3 regions of the Weizmannia sp. FSL W8-0676 genome follow, and region 3 is predicted to be linked to each of the others. Evidence: riboswitches for the same ligand, from Rfam matches in the RefSeq annotation. Region 3 holds a riboswitch; each other region holds the start of a gene.

Region 1 (6,510 bases), 1.4 Mb from region 3:
ACCGCAACAATATGTCTTCGATTGCCCTGATCAACGAATTTGACCGGGAAGGGATTCCGTTTTATCTCAAAGATACCGACAACCGCTTTTTCTCCCACTGGGTCGTCCAGGATATTTTGAATGTGATGCGGCTCACGTTTACCGATAAACGGGCGGATATCCTCGCGCAGGTCCATTCGAAACTGGACGGTTATATTACGAAACAGCAGATGGAAGCGGTAAAGGGGATCCATAATAACCAATCTGTTTTTGACAATTTAATCCAATACGCACATTTGAAGGACTACCAGGTCCAAAAAGTGCGTGAAGTAAAGGAGACGCTCCGGGAAATGCGGGGCATGCCGCCGCTGGATGCGATTCATGTTATTCGCGGCAGGCTCGGCTATGAAAAAGCGCTCGAAAACATGTGCAAAAGATTAGGATTTCGAAAGGATCCCCTGATTGGCATTTTAAACACACTCGAAGAAATCGCGGACACGCTTTCCACCATGGAGGAATTTGCCGCGCGTCTTCAGCATTTGGCGCAAATTTTAAAAACGGCGAAAGGGAACAAAGGCCGGAATGCTGTGACGCTTTCGACGTTTCACAGCTCTAAAGGCTTGGAGTTTGAAAAAGTATATATGATTGACCTGGTGAATGGGATCATTCCGGGTGACGATGAAAAAGAAGATGAGTTACTGATGGAAGAATCGGTCCGTCTTTTTTATGTGGCCATGACGCGCGCGAAAAAGTCGCTGGAAATGGTCAGCTATGAAAAACGGGACGGAACCCGGACAATGGACTCGCCGTTTGTTGCAGCGGTGAAGGAAATTGTCAACAATGTTGAAAAGGCGGCAAAAACAAAGCCGGACATGGCAGTTGCCCGAATCGGCAAAAAGACGGTCTCCATACCGTATAACCCGAATGCAATGAAGGATGCCTCCGCTTTTGTTGCCGGCAAAAAAATCCGGCACCGTGTGTTTGGCCATGGTGAAATTATAGAGATCAACGGCGACACCATGGCCATCCGGTTCGAAAAACGGACGGTGAAACTGTCTATCCCGACCTGCATCGAAATGGGGCTGCTTGAGGAAGCCGGTCGGTAATCGTGTGTGAAGAAGGAAAACTGAAGCGGATATAAAAAATGCCGGGAATCTCCCGGCATTTTTGCACCCCTGACCGCCGCAAAGGGCTCGCGGCTGTATGTAAGGCAAGGGATGCAGGCCATTTTGATGATTGCAGCAAAGCCTGCATCCGGTTGGTGACACGGGACCCCGTGCAAATGGGAGCAGAGCATTCCCTGCTGTTTGGCATTACTGCTCGCGGATGCTGTTTTCCTGCATTTTTCTTTTTTTCCTCCAAATCAGCAGCTGTTCTGTTAAAATGCCGACCACAGAACCAAGAATTAAGCCGTTGTTTAAAAAAGTTGCCACCACCATTGGCAAATGTTCAGTTGCATGAGCCGGCAAAAACATCGCGCCGATTCCGACCAGGAAGGAGATGCCCGCTGTTGTATGGGCAATCTCTTTGTCCGGGCTTTTTTCAAGGTCATTTAAGGCAAGGCCGACCAACTGTGTGAAGACTACAAAGGTAACGGCATAGCCGACCGGCGCGGGAATCGCGGACATGATATGCACGAGCGGCGGCAGCAGCGCAATAATGGAAACGAAACAAGCGCCGTACAAAAATGGTTTCAGCACTTTTATGCCGGTTTGTGCAACATAGCCTGCCGCTGCTGCAATCGGCACTGCGCCGACAGCGGAAAAGATGCCGGCAAGCAGCTGGTTGATGCCAGATATGAACAGACTGCTCCGCACCCGCTCTTGCCGGACTCCCGTCACATTTCCCATGACGCGCACAGACGTAATCATATTCGCAGTTAATAAAAGCCCGATGAATACACCGGTTGTGACGGCGCCGGAATCAAAACGCGGTTTTCCAAAATCAAATACGGCGGGAAGAGAGAACCAGCTTTTCCCAAATGTAATGGCCGGTGCTTCGCCGAAAAGCGCGAACAAAATCCAGCCGCAAATCAAGCCGAGCATGATCGAATATTGCTTGACCCACGGTTTCTTTACATGGCCAAAATAGAATGTAAGCAATACTGTGACAAGGCTCAAAACGGCAACAAGCGGCCGGACTTCCTGATGGGCCCCCGAAATGCCGAGCATCCCTTTCATAAAAGAGCCGCTCAACTGCAGCACGAGCAGCAGCAAATAAATAAATGTCACAACCGGCGTAAACAGTTTATTTAATTGGTCCACAAGGCCGGTAAAAGCGAGCAGAAAGAAAAAGATGCCGGTTACCATTAGCGCGCCTGCCAAATATTGCAGAGATTCAATACTTGAAGTGTACAAGCTGCCGACAAGCCCTGCATAAATGGCAAACACGCTCCACCACAGTCCGGCCGGCCCTTCATTGATGGGCATTCTGTGGCCGAAAATTCCTTGCAAAAGGCCGCCGATCCCGAGCACAAAAAGCGTCCGCTGCACAAACAGGGCAGTCTCGCCCGCACTGAAATGGAAAGCATCCGCAATGGCAATCGGGGCCGCGATCGACCCGGCGATCATAAATGCCATCCATTGCAGCGACGAAATAAATGTTTTCATAGGCACACCGTTCTTTCCGTTCAAAAAAATGGAAAATACCAGTAAATATAATTATAGCAAAACAGATTTTACATTTTAAACATAAACCATTTCGCGAACGGGGGAGGGAAAGCGGGCATGGCGGACGGCGGCATAAACAGGGGCTGCAAACCGGACGGGCGCGGGTAAGCCATGTTTTGGCCCACAAAAAAATCACAAAACGCGCCTCTGTGCATTTGCCGCTAAAAGAAGTTTGCGGCCTGCCTTCACTTAGGCGTGCGGTATTGAAAAATTGGTGATGGATCATTTTTGCCGGTGCCTGGTTAAGGAATGGCTGGTTTAGGTGGAAAAACGGGGCCGCTTTCCTTCACATAGAGGGCATCTGCATAAAGGAAGCAAAAATGGCGTTGTTCGTTCGCATAGAAACGCCTCAGCCCGTTTATTGTCAAAAACGGCTTTAAAAAAACAATTTGGGCAATGGATCCCTTGCCCGAACATGTTCCTTATTCTGCGACGCTTACGCTGGCGCTGGCAACTGCCCGCTTGTGTTTTCTGATTGTATAGAAAATGAGGATTGCCCATATTGCCACAATGGCTGTATAGGTAACGCCGTACCACCCGCTTCCGGCGCCGGCCATTTTTAATAAAGTTTGCACGTTGCTGAACACAATCATGCCGCTGACAATGACAGCCAGCAAATGAGCCGGCAAAATTTTAACCAGATAGGCTGCAATCGGTGCGGCGATCAGGCCGCCAAGCATGAGGGCGATCGTCCAGATCCAGTTAATCTGCATAGCGCCGAGGGATAAAAGGAAACCGATGCTTGACGCCAGGGATACGGCAAATTCACTTGTATCTACCGAGCCGATCACTTTCCGCGGTTCGATGTCATTTCTGGACAGCAAAGCCGGTGTGGCGATAGGGCCCCAGCCGCCGCCCCCCGTTGCATCAAAAAATCCTGCGACAAAGCCGAGCGGGATGAAAAATACGTTTGACCCGGTCTTCTTTTTAACTTTCAACGCCCCGCGCGCGTTGATCAGAAACCGGATAAGAATATAGAGGCCAAGGGCGATCAGAAAAATAGAAATGTACGGTTTTAATGTGCTTGCAGGAAGATGGCTGAGAACGGTTGCCCCGAGAAAGGCGCCGACAGCCCCGGGTACAACCAGTTTCCAAATGATCCCTTTATCGACATTCCCAAATTTCATATGAGAGACCCCGGAAGCCGCCGTTGTAAAAACCTCCGCCAAATGCACAGAAGCTGATGCGACAGCCGGCGCAATTCCGAAAGCCAAGAGGAGTGAGGTAGAAGTCACCCCGTAACCCATTCCGAGAGATCCATCCACCAATTGTGCGGCAAGGCCGACAAGTGCTAAGACAATTAATTTTTGCATGTTCATGTTCCCCGCTTTCTTCATCCATAAATTTGATTCATCCTGATGTAGAGGGATTATACGCATCAGGGTCTATCCTGGGTCAAACGGCCGGCCTTGCAGAAATTAAAAATCTTTCCGCCATTTTACGGAAAGACAGCGAGTAAAGGATAAGCGCTTATCTTTCAAAATGGTACCCATTTTGCTGGAATTGGCACCTTGCTGCTCGCTGCAGGTTGCCGGACTTCATTGGGCCAGATCCCTCCGTCGCTCTTGATAAGTGATTTGTTGTTTAAAATTTTATCAGAAAATAAATGGAAGTCAATATAATTATTGCAAGTTTTTTTATAGGATTTATACGAATGGGGGGATAAAGAAAAAACTCCCCATCAGATTACGCTGTGTCGGGAGTTTTTTCTTTACGCCGGATTGGTGTTAAAAAGCTTGTTTTAGGATGCGCGGGGGCATTATGGCTGCTTCTATTCAATAGTCCAACCGGGTTAGCGGTCCCGCCCATTCTGGCAGTTTGATACGCGCTATCCACCCGTGCCTGTCCCCTTCCCGTCCAAAGGAACCGGTTTTATCAACACAAGCCTATTCCTTTGCTTTGATTTTCAGTGACAGGACGACCAGCACGATTAAAATAGCGAGGCAGATGCTTGTACCAATCGGGTTGCCGCCGCCCAGCAAAAAAGACAGGAAAATGCCTGCCAGTGCAAGCAGTGCAATCCAGACCATGAAAGGGTACCCTTTTACACGGAAGGAAGGCAATTTTTCATACGACTTTCGGAGCCGCAGTTCGGCTGCACAGATGGCGATCCAGACAAGGACGACGGTAAATCCCGGGATGGTCATCAAATAGCTGATGACCTCATCCGGCGTAAGATAGGCCAGAATCACGCCGGCTAAAATAAACAGTGAGGTCAGCAAAATACTGGTGAGCGGGACGCCTTTCCGGGAAATTTTTAAAAAGGCGCGCGGCGCTTCTCCGGATTGCGCCATGTTGAACAGTGTGCGCGAAGTGGCATAAATGCCGGAATTGGCGGCAGAAAGAACGGCCGTCAAGAGCACAAAATTCATCACATGGGCGGCAGCGGGGATCCCGGTGCGGCTGAACACCTGCACAAACGGGCTTTCCACGGAAGAAACCTGGTTCCACGGGATAATGCCGCAAATGATCAGGATGGGCAAAATATAAAAAAGCATGACGCGGACAACGGTCTGTTTAATGACACGCGGCAGCACTTTTTCGCTGTCTTTCGTTTCCGAAACGGTAACGCCGATCAGTTCCGCGCCGCCGTATGAAAACATCACGATCAGAAAAGCGCTGAACGTACCGTGAAGCCCGTTCGGGAAAAACCCGCCGTGCGCTGTATAGTTGGACAGCATGGAAGATGTCCCGGGGAATAAACCGAATAAAATCAGCGCGCCAAGCAGGATAAAAACGATCAATGTGATGATTTTAATGCCGGCAATCCAAAATTCAAATTCGCCGTAGTACTTCACTTCAGTTAAATTGATGCCGACTATGAAAGCGGCGCAGAGCAAACTGAGCAGCCACAATGGCGCGTGGGGAACCCAGAATTGCAGGAAGCTCCCGGCTGCAAGCAGTTCCACGACTGTAACAATGACCCAGTTGATCCAGTACAGCCAGCCAATAATGAAAGAAACCCGGCTGCCGAACGCTTTGTGGATCAGATTTTGGACGTTGAGGCCGGGGTGGACAAGCGCCATTTCCCCCAGCGCTGACATGACAATGAATAAAAGCGCGCCGCCGATCAGGTAAGAAACGGCAACACTCGGGCCGGCAAGGCTGACGGTATCGGAGCTGCCTTTAAAAATGCCGGTTCCGATCATCCCGGCCAATGCGATGAACTGGACATGCCTTGGTGACAAGCCTTTTTGCAAATGATGTTGGTTTTTTTCCATTTCTATCAATCTCACTTTTCTTTTTTAGATAAACGCTTTTCAGTGCTAAAGCATTTATTCTATTTTAGCAGAAAAAAGGAAATATTGATATACAAAAAAATGGAATCGCCGGATGGCAGATGCATCCATATTTCACCAAAGTAAAATGTAAAAACAGCGGGACACCATTCATTGTAGTATCTCGCCGTTCTGTTTAAGTTTGTGCCCCGGGACGGGCAGAGGAAAATACGCGCCAGCTCCCTCTACTTTTTATCAAACCCTTGGCGTTCTACAAATTCCTTCATGAAAACGCGCGATGGTTCTTTAAAAAATTGTGCCATTTGGCCTGTCCAGGTATCGTTCCTTTTTCCGTCTGTGCGTTTTGTATAATATTGCGATACCGTTTCATTGTATTCCTTCAGATCGCGCAAAAGACGTTCATCAGCCGGGTATTCATCTTCAAAATAAACATGCTCAGCCGCCATGCGCGGTTTTTTCGCAGACGGATCGGCCGGATAGCCGATTGTCATTGCAAATAGCGGAAGGACATATTGCGGGATTTTCAAAAGTTCGGCCACTTCCGGCAGCCGGTTGCGCAAGCCTCCGACATAACAAATGCCAAGCCCCATCGATTCCGCAGCGAGCGCGGCGTTTTGCGCGGC
Region 2 (6,510 bases), 1.3 Mb from region 3:
GGGGCGCCTTTATCCGGCATAAATAGATCGGCGAAAATGATGTTTCAGGACGGCCGCCTGCTCCCGTGGAAAACCGTGCTTCAAAATGTCGGCCTGGGCCTTGCAGGAGACTGGAAGCATGCGGCCCGTGAAATGCTTAGAAAGGTCGGACTGGAAGGGCGTGCGGATGATTGGCCTTCATCCTTATCCGGCGGGCAGAAACAAAGGGTGGCGCTGGCGAGGGCATTAATCCATGAGCCGGACATCCTTCTCCTCGATGAACCGCTTGGGGCGCTTGATGCTTTAACCCGGATTGAAATGCATGCGCTGATCCAGTCTCTTTGGCTCGAAAAACATTTTACAGCCATATTGGTGACGCATGACGTGGAAGAAGCAGTCGCCCTCGCCGATCGGGTAGTGTTAATCGAAGAAGGGAAAATTGCGATGGACTGCCCGGTAAAACTCCCTTATCCGCGGAAAAGGGACCACGCCCTCTTTGCAGCAACGGCCAATCATATTTTAAACCGCATTTTAGGGAGCGGCCACCCGGTTTTGCATGCAATGAAAAATTAAGGAAGAAATGGGGGGATTCATATGGCGGAAAAAATAGTACTGCTGAACGGGAGCCCTTCTGCGTATACGAGATTAAATGGGATCCGTGATTATATCAGGGCCGGGTTAAGGGGGCACGGGTACGAACCGGAGCTCATCAATATCCGGGAACTTCCGGCCGGCGATTTAATGCATGCCCGGCAAAGCCCGCCCATCACCGGGGCATTAGGAAAAGTGGAAGAAGACGATACGATAATCATTTTGACACCGGTCTATAAAGCGTCTTATTCCGGACTGCTCAAGACGTTTCTGGATCTTTTGCCGCAAAATGGCTTATCCGGCAAACAGGTGCTGCGCTCGCCATGGGCGGCACATTCGGCCACTTGCTCGCGCTCGATTACGCCCTGAAACCGGTCTTGGCTTCGCTCGGGACAACTTGCATTGAAAAAGGGGTGTTCATTCTCGACCAACAAGTGAAAAAAAGTCCTACGGTGTGATGTCAAGGGTTAAAAACAAGTGAATTGGAAATTTTGTTGGCTCTATGTCGTAAAAATGGCAATACTGAACTAAGCCTCCAGATAATTGGAATAATCTGGAAGTTTTCAAGTTCAGGCTATCGATGATGGTTACCTGGTTACCTCATCGCGTCACCTTCTTTTTCGGCGCATAAATTTGATCGTTGCGGAGCAGCGCATCGATCAGGCGCACCAGTTTTCTTGCCGTTAAGACGAGGGCGCGTTTGTGTGAGTGCTTATGCACCTCACGATATTTCTTTTGGTAAAAGGCGCGGTACTCAGGTTCGTGTCGCCGGACCAGATTGGCAGCCTCAACCAGGTAATACCGGAGATAACGATTGCCTGTACGCGCAAGCATTTTGTCATCAGCCTCAAAATCACCCGATTGGTGGCGGGGCCAGAACAATCCGGCAAATTTTGCGATCGCGGCTTGGTCGTCAAAGCGCTCAATGTCGCCGATTTCAGCGAGAATCCCAGCACAGCTCACCGGGCCTATTCCCGGAATGGTCTGGAGGGTATTCGGGATTCCATCAAGAACGCGGGCAATCGCCTTATCCAAATCCTTGATTTGGCGTTTAAGATGCCGGATGATCTCAATAGAACTGCCCAGGACCAAGTCAATCGAATCCTCCACACATTTAGAAAGCCGGTAAGAGGACCGGGCAGCTTTTTGGATGGATGCGGCCAAATCCTCGGGATCGCTAAAGCGGCCATGGCCTTTGGTCTGGAGATACATCGCTAAGTCCTCCAGAGGCATTTGGGCAATTTCATCGAGGCTATAGGCCTCAAGCAAAAATTCCGTTATGGCATGGCCGAAGACCGATGTATCCACTTCAAGGTTAAAGGCACTGAATTTGAAAAACAGATGATTCAAAAATACCTGTTGTTCCCGGGTTAAACTTTGAATCAGGTGATAGCGCATCCGTGTTAACCGTTGAAGGGCAAGGTATTGTTCTGACTGAATCACGGATTTCGGCAATCTCCCGAAACGCAAGCGGTCCGCAATTACCCAGGCATCTTTGGGATCGGTCTTGTCCATCTCGGCATAAGCCTTTTTGAAATTTCTCACCAGCTTCGGATTCAGGGTAAACACCTTTGTACGACGCTGTTTCAGCTCGGGATCTTCATGGAAAAACATTGCCGGGTGCCAACTATACACAGATGTGGCCTCCATGGCGATCTGGATGGTGTCATCCGCCTCCGCATGTTGGAGGATGGTGTCTCTTAACTCAGAGGCACCGGGAAGATTGTTTGTCACCGTTTGGGTGGCTAACGTTTCCCCCATTCCATCCATCAGGCAGGCATCGAGGTTTTTGGAGCTCACGTCAATACCGACAAATAAGGGCATATGATTTCCTCCTCTCTGTATTGGGATCGATGGAATCGGACGCTTCGGGATATCCCCAGATGGCTTGCCGATCTGTCAGCCTCGCGTATGAGAACTCATCCGGGCCGTGGGCTGCCTGGAACTGCTCATTTCCAGCACGGAGATCCGGAGGAACGGCCTACGGGTTAGACGTTCAAGCAAGAACCTGGGGATGCAGACTTTTCGAGTAGTCAGGCTACAAGGAGGGGAAGCATTGACCCAAACGATCCTAAGACCATTATCCGGGAACATCGCGAAGCGTCCAAGTCCGAACTTGTATTCCGGGCTCGCCCGGAATACAAAATCTTATATTCACTTGTCAATGAGCAGCAGAATGAACTGGAAATTGACATCCACTTTGGATTTAAACTTATTATACGAGGATGGGTTTTATGAACTTGACCGGCAAGCGGCTGGCCGCCTGAATGCTGCTTTAAAAACAGCATTTCCGCAAATTTCCATACCACTGTACTCTTAAACAAATCCGGCATTTGGACGATATCCAAATGCCGGCATTCGTGTAGCACGAACAACGGGAAAAGAGATAACCGGAATGCCGGCGCCCGTCATCCCATCTTTTGTTTGGGAAGTGCCGCTTTTTTCTTTTCCAGTGCAAACCGGACTTTCTCGGTTGTTTCGATCTGTGTGATGTTTCCTTCATGGATCGAAATGACCACTGTTCCAAACTCCAGTTTTTGCAATGATTCCATAATGCGGGCTACTTTCGTTTCATCAATATGAGCCATTTTTCATACCCCCCAAAATAAATTTCGTGTGTGCGTGGTGGTCCGGCCGGCAATGCGGATGATCCAAAAAAGAAAGGCCCCCTTCAAGAAAAGTTAAGAAGAGGGCGCGGCTCCTTAACTTATCTTCCAAGCTTGGCGCTTGCTGGAATTAGCACAGTATTCCCAAAAAGAATCTGTTGCTGAGGTTTCCTCGGGCCAGTCCCTCCCCCTCTCTTGATAAGCTGTATAGAAATAATTTGTTAAAACTATGATAAATAATATTATTCCGATTTGTCAACTTATATTTTCGGCATTTCAGCTGCTTTTCGGGCAAAACCGATTCGGATAGGGTATGATAATAGAAAAAGTGTGTTAAGGGTGTGAGATTGTGCCAGAGACAGATGTATCCAAGTTTGAGAAGAAAATCGAGGTGCGGAACATCCGCTTTGAAGACATTGATGATATTATGGCATTGTCGAAAAAATGTTTTCCGGGGATGGAGCCGTGGAAACACGAGCAGCTGGAAAGCCATATCCGGATTTTTCCGGAAGGGCAGTTTTGCGTGGAATACGAAGGGAAAATCGTCGGTTCCTGCTCCAGCTTAATTGTCAATTTCGATGAATACGAAGACCAGCATACATGGGATACGATCACTGCGAACGGCTACATTACCAACCATAATCCGCACGGGCTCAACCTGTACGGCATTGAAGTGATGATCGACCCGGAATACCGGCGCATGAAGTTCGGGCACCGTTTGTATGAGGCACGGAAAGAGCTTTGCCGGAAAATGAACCTTCAAAGCATCATCATTGGCGGCCGGATTCCGAATTACAGCAAATATAAAGACAAAATGACCCCGCGCGAATACGTGGAAGAAGTCGAGATGCACAATATTTATGACCCGGTTCTGTCCTTCCAGCTGCTTGAAGGGTTCCAGATTATGCGGATCAACAGGCAGTATTTGCCGGATGATACAGCATCCGCTTCATTTGCAACGCTTATGGAATGGCATAACGTCGATTATTTGCCGAAGTCCCGCCGTGTCTATCATGCTTCGTTCCCGGTCAGGATTACAGCGATCCAATATATGATGAAAAAAATTGATTCCTTCGATGATTTTGTCAGACAGGTAGAATATTATGTCGATGTGGCCGCGGATTTCGGTTCTGATTTCGCCGTTTTTCCGGAAATTTTCACCACGCAGTTGATGTCCTACCTGGAAGAAAAACGCCCTGACCAGGCAGTGCGCCGGCTTTCCGGGTACACAGACCAATATATTGAACTGTTTACAGAGCTTGCCGTACGCTACAATGTCAACATTATCGGCGGGTCCCATTTTGTGGAAGAAGACGGGGGCATTTACAATGTCGCTTTTTTGTTCCGGCGCGACGGGACGATTGAGAGGCAGACCAAACTCCATATTACGCCAAATGAGCGGAAATGGTGGGGGATCGCGGAAGGAAACGAACTCAATGTATTTGATACGGATTGCGGGAAAATTGCGATTCTGATTTGCTATGATATCGAGTTTCCGGAGCTGGCCCGTGTCGCTGTCGACCACGGTGCGAACATTATTTTTGTCCCGTTTTGCACGGACGACCGCCAGGCCTATTTGCGCGTCCGCTACTGCGCGCAGGCGCGGGCCATTGAAAACCAGGTGTACACCTGTATTGCGGGAACAGTCGGCAACCTGACCCACGTGGAAAACATGGATATCCAGTATGCCCAGTCCGGGATCTTTTCCCCCTCCGATTTCGGCTTTGCCCGGGACGGCATTGTCGGGGAATGCGATCCCAATGTCGATACCGTTGTTGTCGGCGATGTCGATCTTGAGAAACTGCGCCGCAACCGCAACAGCGGCTCCGTCCGGCAACTGGCCGACCGGAGAAGAGATTTGTATCAGATTAAAATCAATAGCAAATCATAATAAGGAAAACGAAAAAGGTGCTTAAGGGGTAAGCACTTTTTTCATTTAAAAAAAGCTATATAAAGTGAACAAAATATCGCGGCTCTGTTGCCTGCTGTAAAAAGCTTCCATTATGCAGTGGTGCCCGGGCTTAATGTAAAAACTTCAGTTCATTTTATATAGACCGAAGAAAAGAGAGTGAATCAGATCAGTTTGATTGCACTTGATTACAGGGGACAGAAAAAAAGACTGTTAAAGGCATTTCTATCGGTATCACTATAAAGTAAAATGATAAGTAAATAGAATCAGGAGGGGAAAAGATGGAGAAAGAAATATGGAAGAAAATATTTAGTACCATTCCAGATGATGAACTAGCAAATTTAATCAAGATTTGGAAAATAAGTATAAGAGGCTTTCGGCATATCACTAGTAAAGATATTACGAGAATAAGGGCATTGGTGACCAAGGAGTGTCTGAAGCAGAGTAACTTAAAAAAGATTCAGGACTTTTATAAGATAGTAGCAGCAAAAGACGAAGACGATATAAGAGATAAAACAGTACATGAATTATTCAAGTTGTATCAGGACGGAAAAACTTTGCATTTGATTCTCGGAGCGCTCTACTCCAGTCCTGAGGATCGTCATCATGAACGGGCGAAACAATTCGAGGAGCTGGTTTGCAAGAAAAATGGTCTCTCCAGTCTAGACGAACTAAGAGTTTTAACTGAAAAAACAGAACCACCAAAGCAAGAAGATGAACATGATTTAGCAGATTGGCAGAAAAAGTGGCAAAAATCACAGAAAAAAAACCAGGAATTACAGCAAAGCATTAAGAAGTTTGAATTGCTCCTGTCCCGCTTAAAAAAAGACTGGAAGGCAGAGAAACAATCATGGAAAAAGGAAAAAGAACAACTTCAGCAAGAATTGGGAAACGAAAGAACACAGAAGAATAGGCTCAATGAGTGGAAAAAAACATCTGAGGCGGAAATGCAGCAATTAAAAGATGAGATTCAGAAACTCAAATTGGAAATTTCACACTTAAACGCGTTGCTGTTGAACACGAATAAAGAAGTGGCTGCCGCAGTCCAAACGGATGAGTGGGTTGAATCTAAACCGTCTGAAAGTACAGCGGCTGCCCGGCAAATTTACATTATAGGAGATCCGAAAAATAAGTTGATTGATGAGTCCGAAAATCCATTATTTCATACGATTGAGGCAAATAAGTTCAAAGAGGCAGTACAAACCGGGGAGCTGGAGCATGCAGACGAAATTTGGATGATGGCCTACCTTGTTCCGCCATGGCTCAAAAAGAAGATAAAAAATGTTTATACACAAAAAGTAAGAGAGTTTAAAGATTTTCCATCTGTCAAGAAATACATTGAAAGAGGGATTAAATAATGGGCGTAAAAGTATGGGAAAATGACATGATTGGTGTATTGGCAGAATCGGATCCTTTCGATTTATC
Region 3 (6,510 bases):
AAATCCACGCTCGTCAAACTGATTTACCGCGAAGAAAAGCCGACAGCAGGGGATGTCATCGTGAACGGCGTCAATCTTTCAAAGCTCCGGGACAAACGGATTCCTTATTTCCGGCGGCAGATCGGTGTCGTATTCCAGGATTTTAAGTTGCTGCCGACATTGACTGTATATGAAAATATCGCGTTTGCCCTCGAAGTGATCGAGCAGGAACCTTCCTATATCCGGAGCCGCGTTATGGAAGTACTCGACCAGGTCGGGTTGAAAAATAAAGCAAGAATGCTGCCTTCTGAGTTGTCCGGCGGTGAACAGCAGCGGGTTTCCATCGCCCGTTCCATCGTCAACATGCCGAAAGTGGTTATTGCGGACGAGCCGACAGGAAACCTCGATCCGGAAACTTCATGGGACATTATGAAAATCCTCGAAGACATCAACGTAACCGGGACAACGATTGTCATGGCTACCCATAACCGTGATATTGTAAACACAAACAAGCACCGCGTCATCGCCATTGAAGGCGGGAAAGTGGTGCGCGATGAGCAGCTGGGAGGTTACGGTTATGAAGATTAATACGCTCAAACGGCACTTCCGGGAAAGTTTTAAAAGCCTTGGCCGGAATGGCTGGATGATGTTTGCATCGGCAAGTGCCGTAACGATTACCCTGCTTCTGGTCGGCGTATTTTTTGTGATCATCCTGAACATGAATAAATTTGCTTCCGATATTGAAAACGACGTGGAAATTCGCGTCCATATCGATTTAGCGGCAAAGGCTGCCGACAGGGAAAAATTGAAAAGCGAGATTGAGAGTCTGAACGCCGTCAATTCTGTCAAGTTTTCTTCTAAACAACAGGAATTAAAAGAATTGGTTAAAAGAATGGGTGATGATTTTAAACTGTTCCAGCAGGACAACCCATTGTATGATGTATTTATTGTCAAAACAAAGCAGCCGACAGACACGCCGAAAGTTGCAGCGCAAATTCAAAAAATGGACCATGTCGAATCCGTCATTTACGGTAAAGGAAAAGTGGAAAAGCTGTTCCATGTTTTAAGTATCTGCCGCAATGTCGGGGTTGTGTTAATCATTGCCCTGCTGCTTACGGCGATGTTCCTTATCTCGAATACGATTAAAATTACGATTTTTGCCAGAAGAAAAGAAATCGAGATTATGAAACTGGTAGGGGCGACAAACTGGTTTATCCGCTGGCCTTTTCTTCTCGAAGGGCTCTGGCTCGGGATCCTGGGGTCCATTCTGCCGATTGTGCTGATTTCCTTCGGCTATTACTCCGTTTATAAAATCGTGGAGCCGAAGCTTCAAAACAATATTATCCATATGCTTGATATCAGCCCGTTCATTTACGGCGTAGACGGCCTGCTGCTCGTGCTTGGCGTCTGCATCGGAATCTGGGGCAGTTCGATGTCGATCCGCCGTTATTTGAAAGTGTAACGGGAACGGCAGGGGTGTATTCCGGTCGCGTCCGCCTGATTTTTATGCTATACCCTTTTCCGTTCGTTTTAAAACATAGGAAAAACGGGGCGTTGCGTCCCCGGATACATAAAACAAAACCATATTGCTCTGAGGGGGAAAAAGATGAAGAAGCGTTCCATTCTGCCTGCTGCCGTTGTATGCACGCTCAGCTTGGGCGGCCTGTTCGGCTACCAGTCCAATGCGCGTGCGGCAGGAGATTTACAGCAGAAAAAAAGCGAGATTGAGAGTAAACTTTCCAATGTCCAATCCGAAATGGACAAAAAAGAAAACCAGATTTCCGACATTCAAGACAAGCAGGCTTCTCTCGGTGACCAGCTTGACGCCATTGAATCGAAAATTCAATTGGCGAACAAAAAAATCAGCGAGCAGAAACAGAATATCAGCACAACGAAAAGCCAGATTGCTGATCTGAAGAAAAATATCGCCGAAATCAAAAAGCGGATTGAAGACCGAAACGCCATTTTAGAAGACCGCGCCCGCGCAATGCAGAAAAACGGCGGCGGTTCGGTTAATTATTTGGATGTTTTTTTGGAAGCGAAAAGCGTCGGTGATTTTATTGACCGCTTTTCGGCAATGAAGACATTGGTTGAAGCAGACCGGCAAATTTTGGAAGAACAGAAAAAAGATGAACAGGATTTAAAAGACAAACAGGCATCAGTAGAGAAGAAACTGTCCGATTTGGAATCGATGCTGTCTGATTTACAATCATTAAAAGACAGTCTGAAACAGGATGAGAGCGAGAAATCGGCGTTAATCAAACAGCTGGACAAACAAAAAGATAGCCTCAAAGAAGAGAAAATGTCGCTGAGTGAACAAAAGAGCATCCTGGCTGACCAGAAAGCTTCCATTGAAAAAGCGATTGCGTTTGCGAAAAAGCAGGCTGAAGCAAGAAAAGAGGCGGCGGCAAAAGCAGATGCAGCAGCAAAGGCTCAAACGAATACGAATGCAGGATCAACAGGTTCGAAAGCAGGAACAACCAGCGCTGCATCATCGGCCAGCCCAAGTTCTGGGAGCCATTCCGGCGGGCCGCTTCCGGAAGTCTCTTCCGGGGCCTTTACACGTCCGGCATCCGGATATATTTCATCCGGATTCGGCGAGCGCTCCGGCGGGTTCCATCCGGGCGTTGACATTGCCAACAGCATCGGGACACCGGTTGTCGCTGCAGCCGACGGTGTCGTGTTCAGGGCGTACCGCTCTTCTTCATACGGGAATTGCGTCATGATCACCCACTATATTAACGGGAAGTTGTACACGACCGTTTATGCCCACTTGAGCTCGTACAGCGTCAGCACCGGGCAGCACGTTAGCAAAGGGCAGCAGATCGGCGCAATGGGAAATACCGGGGAATCAACAGGGCCCCATCTTCACTTTGAAATTTATAACGGCCGCTGGACACCGCCGCCACATGCCGGTGCCCAAAACCCGAGAAACTACGTTAACTTTTAATAAAGGCGTGAAAAAGAACCGTATCTATTGGTGCGGTTCTTTTTGCATGCAATGGCAGGGAAAGTGCTGTATGATAGGTAAGACGCAAATATTATGGTATGATACAATTGTTATTTTTGCTGCGCAAACATATCCTATATCAATTTCAAAACACTTCACCGTGTTCCCGGATACCGGCCGGGAACAAACCTACAACAGGAACAAAGGGTGTACGAAAAGGAGAACGCAATGATTGTAACGGTACTATTGGTTATCTTGTTTCTTTTGAATTTTATTCTGGCAGGAACCGTTATTTTCCTCGAACGGCGGGATGTCGGCGCAACCTGGGCCTGGCTTTTGGTGCTGCTATTCCTGCCGATTGCCGGCTTTATCCTGTATTTGGTATTCGGGCAAAATTTAAGCCGCCGGAAAATTTTTGACTGGAAGGTACAGGAGAAGATCGGCATTAAGGAAATTTCCCAGCAGCAGATTGAACTGCTGCGCGAAAACCGGTTTCCGTTTCATGATGAGCGGACAGCCCAGTATAAGGATCTCGTTTATATGCTGCTGATGAATGACGGGGCGATCCTTTCCCAGGACAATCACGTCGATATTTTCACAGACGGCAGGAAAAAATTCCAGGCTTTATTTGAAGACATCCGGAATGCAAAAGACAGTATTCATCTTGTATATTATATTTTCCGGAATGACCGTCTCGGCCATGAATTGATTGAACTGCTGTCCCAAAAAGCAAGAGAAGGCGTAAAGGTGCGGCTGCTTTATGATGATATGGGATCGCGGATGCTGTTCCGCCGCAAATTTTTCCGGCCGCTGATTGAAGCCGGAGGGGAAGTGGCGTCCTTTTTTCCTGCCCGTATCCCGCTCATTAATTTGCGCGTCAACTTCAGAAACCATCGGAAATTGGCGATTATCGACGGACGGGTCGGTTATATCGGCGGTTTTAACGTCGGGGATGAGTATCTTGGCCTGAATAAAAAATTTGGTTATTGGCGGGACACGCATTTACGGATTGCCGGGAGCGCTGTTTATGCCATGCAGACCCGCTTTATTTTGGACTGGAATCAGGCGTCACCGCACGATGTAAGAGATGAAGAACGTTATTTCCCGGTCATCCCGCCGCAGGGGGAAACCGATATCCAAATTGTCTCAAGCGGCCCCGATTCCGAATGGGAGCAGATTAAAAACAGCTATATTAAAATGATCAATTCCGCCAAAAAATATATTTATTTGCAAACACCGTATTTTATTCCGGATGACAGCCTCCTGAACGCGCTGACGCTTGCCGCTTTATCCGGAGTGGATGTCCGGATTATGATTCCAAATAAACCGGACCATATGTTTGTCTACTGGGCGACGCTTTCCAACATCGGCCAGCTGTTAAAAACGGGCGTCAAAGTGTACATTTATCAAAATGGGTTCATCCACGCGAAAATGATTGTCGTAGACGGGAAAATTGCTTCCGTCGGCACGGCCAATATTGATGTGCGCAGTTTCCGCCTCAATTTTGAAGTGAACGCCGTGCTGTACGACCGCGAGCTTTCCGGCACACTTGCCGGCATTTTCCGGGACGACATGGCCAAATCAACCGAATTAACGCTCCATGTTTACCAGAACCGGCCGCTTTATGTACGGTTTAAAGAGTCCATTTCCCGGCTGTTATCGCCAATTTTGTAGAAGAAAAAGAAAATTTTTCAAAAAAAGGTTGACGGTTTGCCATTGGTCTTCTATAATCTTAAACAATAAGTCATTCAAAATTGAATTATGAAAAGAAACTCTTATCGAGAGCGGCGGAGGGACTAGGCCCTGCGAAGCCCGGCAACCTTCAGGCATTTGCCTGAAAAGGTGCTAATTCCTACAGACATGCGTCTGAAAGATAAGGGAGGAACTTACATACATTGTAACCCTCTTCCCTTACGAAGAGGGTTTTTCATTTCCTCTTCCATCTTTCGCAGGAAAATTTTAAAAAACCAGGAGGATTTAAAAATGACACAATCATCATTACAACCGGAAACTTTATTGCTGCACGGGGGCCAGGAACCGGACCCGGCGACAGGCTCGCGCGCCGTGCCGGTATACCGGACGACTTCTTACGTTTTTCCGGATACAGAACATGCAGAGGGCGTCTTCAATTTATCAAAAGAAGGTTTCATTTATTCCCGCCTTGGCAATCCGACTGTGGATGTGTTTGAAAAACGCGTTGCCGCACTGGAAGGCGGAACGGCGGCTGTCGGTTTATCATCCGGCGCGGCGGCCATTGCCTTCTCCATTTTGAATATTGTGCGTGCGGGCGACGACATCGTATCCGCCAGCAATCTTTACGGCGGCACATATAATTTGTTTGCCGTGACATTGCCGAAATACGGCATTAACGTCAAGTTTGTGGACGGGTCTGACCCTGAAGCGTTCCGCCAGGCGATCACCCCGAAAACGAAAGCATTGTATGCGGAAATTATCGGCAACCCAAGCCTGCAGGTGCTCGACGTGGAAAAAGTGGCGGAAGTTGCCCATGAAAACGGCATTCCTTTGATTGTCGACAACACGTTTGCTTCTCCGTATGGCTCGAATCCGATCAAATGGGGAGCGGACGTGGTTGTCCATTCGGCGACAAAATGGATCGGCGGACACGGAACGGCGATCGGCGGTGTTGCCGTTGACGGCGGGCATTTTGACTGGAACACAGAGAAATTCCCGGACTTCAGCGAACCGGATCCGAGCTACCACGGCTTGCGCTACGGCGTCGACACGGCACAGGCTGCGTTCGCCACAAAACTTCGCGTTCAGCTTTTGCGCGACTTCGGGCCGGCTTTAAGCCCGGACAACGCCTTTTTATTCCTGCAAGGGCTTGAAACGCTGCATTTGCGCGTGGAAAGGCATAACGAAAATGCGTTGAAAGTCGCGGAATTTCTGAAAAACCATCCGGATGTTGCATGGGTCAATTATCCGGGCCTTGAAGACCATCCGTCCCATGAGCTGGCGCAAAAATATTTAAACGGCGGCTACGGCTCCATTGTTAACTTCGGTGTGAAAGGCGGCCGGGAAACAGGGAGGCGCGTGATCGACAATATCAAGCTGTGGTCGCATGTAGCGAATGTCGGCGACGCGAAATCGCTGATCATCCACCCAGCAACGACTACGCATTCGCAGCTGAGCGATGAAGAACTGGAAAAGTCAGGGGTCACGGGTGATTTGATCCGCTTGTCTGTCGGGCTCGAAGCCGTCGAAGATTTGACAGCCGACCTCGATCAAGCCATTACAAAAGCGACGGCCGTTACAGCCCGGTAAAAGCAGGTAACGGGCCAGGCAGGTTCGTGCGAAGGCCGCCACGGCGAATGCCAACAGGCGATCCGGAAAACTTGCACGGGATCCGTTCCGGGCTGATCCCACTATACAATTTTGTCGGCACGGACGGCCTGCACACCTGTTCCGGATCGGGAGCTTATGGGTGCCGGCTGCACCGGAGACCGCCGGGCCGCTTGATGTTTTAAATGAACAAAACGCTTCAGAGGCGAATAGCGCTATATTGCAGGGAGGTTTTTGGATAAATGAGGGTGATTAAAGCAGCGCTGCTCGGCTTCGGGACG

Evidence for each region. A riboswitch is a leader RNA that binds a small molecule or an ion and turns the genes downstream of it on or off. The one in region 3 is predicted to bind S-adenosylmethionine.
Region 1: another riboswitch for S-adenosylmethionine. It lies ahead of NST20_RS13470 (sulfite exporter TauE/SafE family protein); the one in region 3 lies ahead of NST20_RS03820 (O-acetylhomoserine aminocarboxypropyltransferase/cysteine synthase family protein).
Region 2: another riboswitch for S-adenosylmethionine. It lies ahead of NST20_RS13990 (YezD family protein); the one in region 3 lies ahead of NST20_RS03820 (O-acetylhomoserine aminocarboxypropyltransferase/cysteine synthase family protein).

What each region holds. Positions count from the first base shown of each region.
Region 1 is NZ_CP151954.1:2,722,294-2,728,803, reverse strand. Features, by position in the region: gene NST20_RS13480 (ATP-dependent helicase) at 1-1,085, shown strand, start outside; gene NST20_RS13475 (purine/pyrimidine permease) at 1,293-2,588, opposite strand; gene NST20_RS13470 (sulfite exporter TauE/SafE family protein) at 3,071-3,961, opposite strand; SAM riboswitch class I at 4,116-4,223, opposite strand; gene NST20_RS13465 (amino acid permease) at 4,535-5,869, opposite strand; gene nfsA (oxygen-insensitive NADPH nitroreductase) at 6,112-6,510, opposite strand, start outside.
Region 2 is NZ_CP151954.1:2,842,618-2,849,127, reverse strand. Features, by position in the region: gene NST20_RS14010 (ATP-binding cassette domain-containing protein) at 1-552, shown strand, start outside; gene NST20_RS14005 (NAD(P)H-dependent oxidoreductase) at 574-939, shown strand; gene NST20_RS14000 (IS110 family transposase) at 1,171-2,394, opposite strand; gene NST20_RS13995 (hypothetical protein) at 2,627-2,890, shown strand; gene NST20_RS13990 (YezD family protein) at 2,979-3,158, opposite strand; SAM riboswitch class I at 3,275-3,381, opposite strand; gene NST20_RS13985 (bifunctional GNAT family N-acetyltransferase/carbon-nitrogen hydrolase family protein) at 3,523-5,067, shown strand; gene NST20_RS13980 (hypothetical protein) at 5,367-6,443, shown strand; gene NST20_RS13975 (AAA family ATPase) at 6,443-6,510, shown strand, end outside.
Region 3 is NZ_CP151954.1:808,569-815,078, forward strand. Features, by position in the region: gene ftsE (cell division ATP-binding protein FtsE) at 1-567, shown strand, start outside; gene ftsX (permease-like cell division protein FtsX) at 557-1,441, shown strand; gene NST20_RS03810 (peptidoglycan DD-metalloendopeptidase family protein) at 1,586-2,929, shown strand; gene cls (cardiolipin synthase) at 3,158-4,603, shown strand; SAM riboswitch class I at 4,702-4,809, shown strand; gene NST20_RS03820 (O-acetylhomoserine aminocarboxypropyltransferase/cysteine synthase family protein) at 4,913-6,211, shown strand; gene NST20_RS03825 (homoserine dehydrogenase) at 6,472-6,510, shown strand, end outside.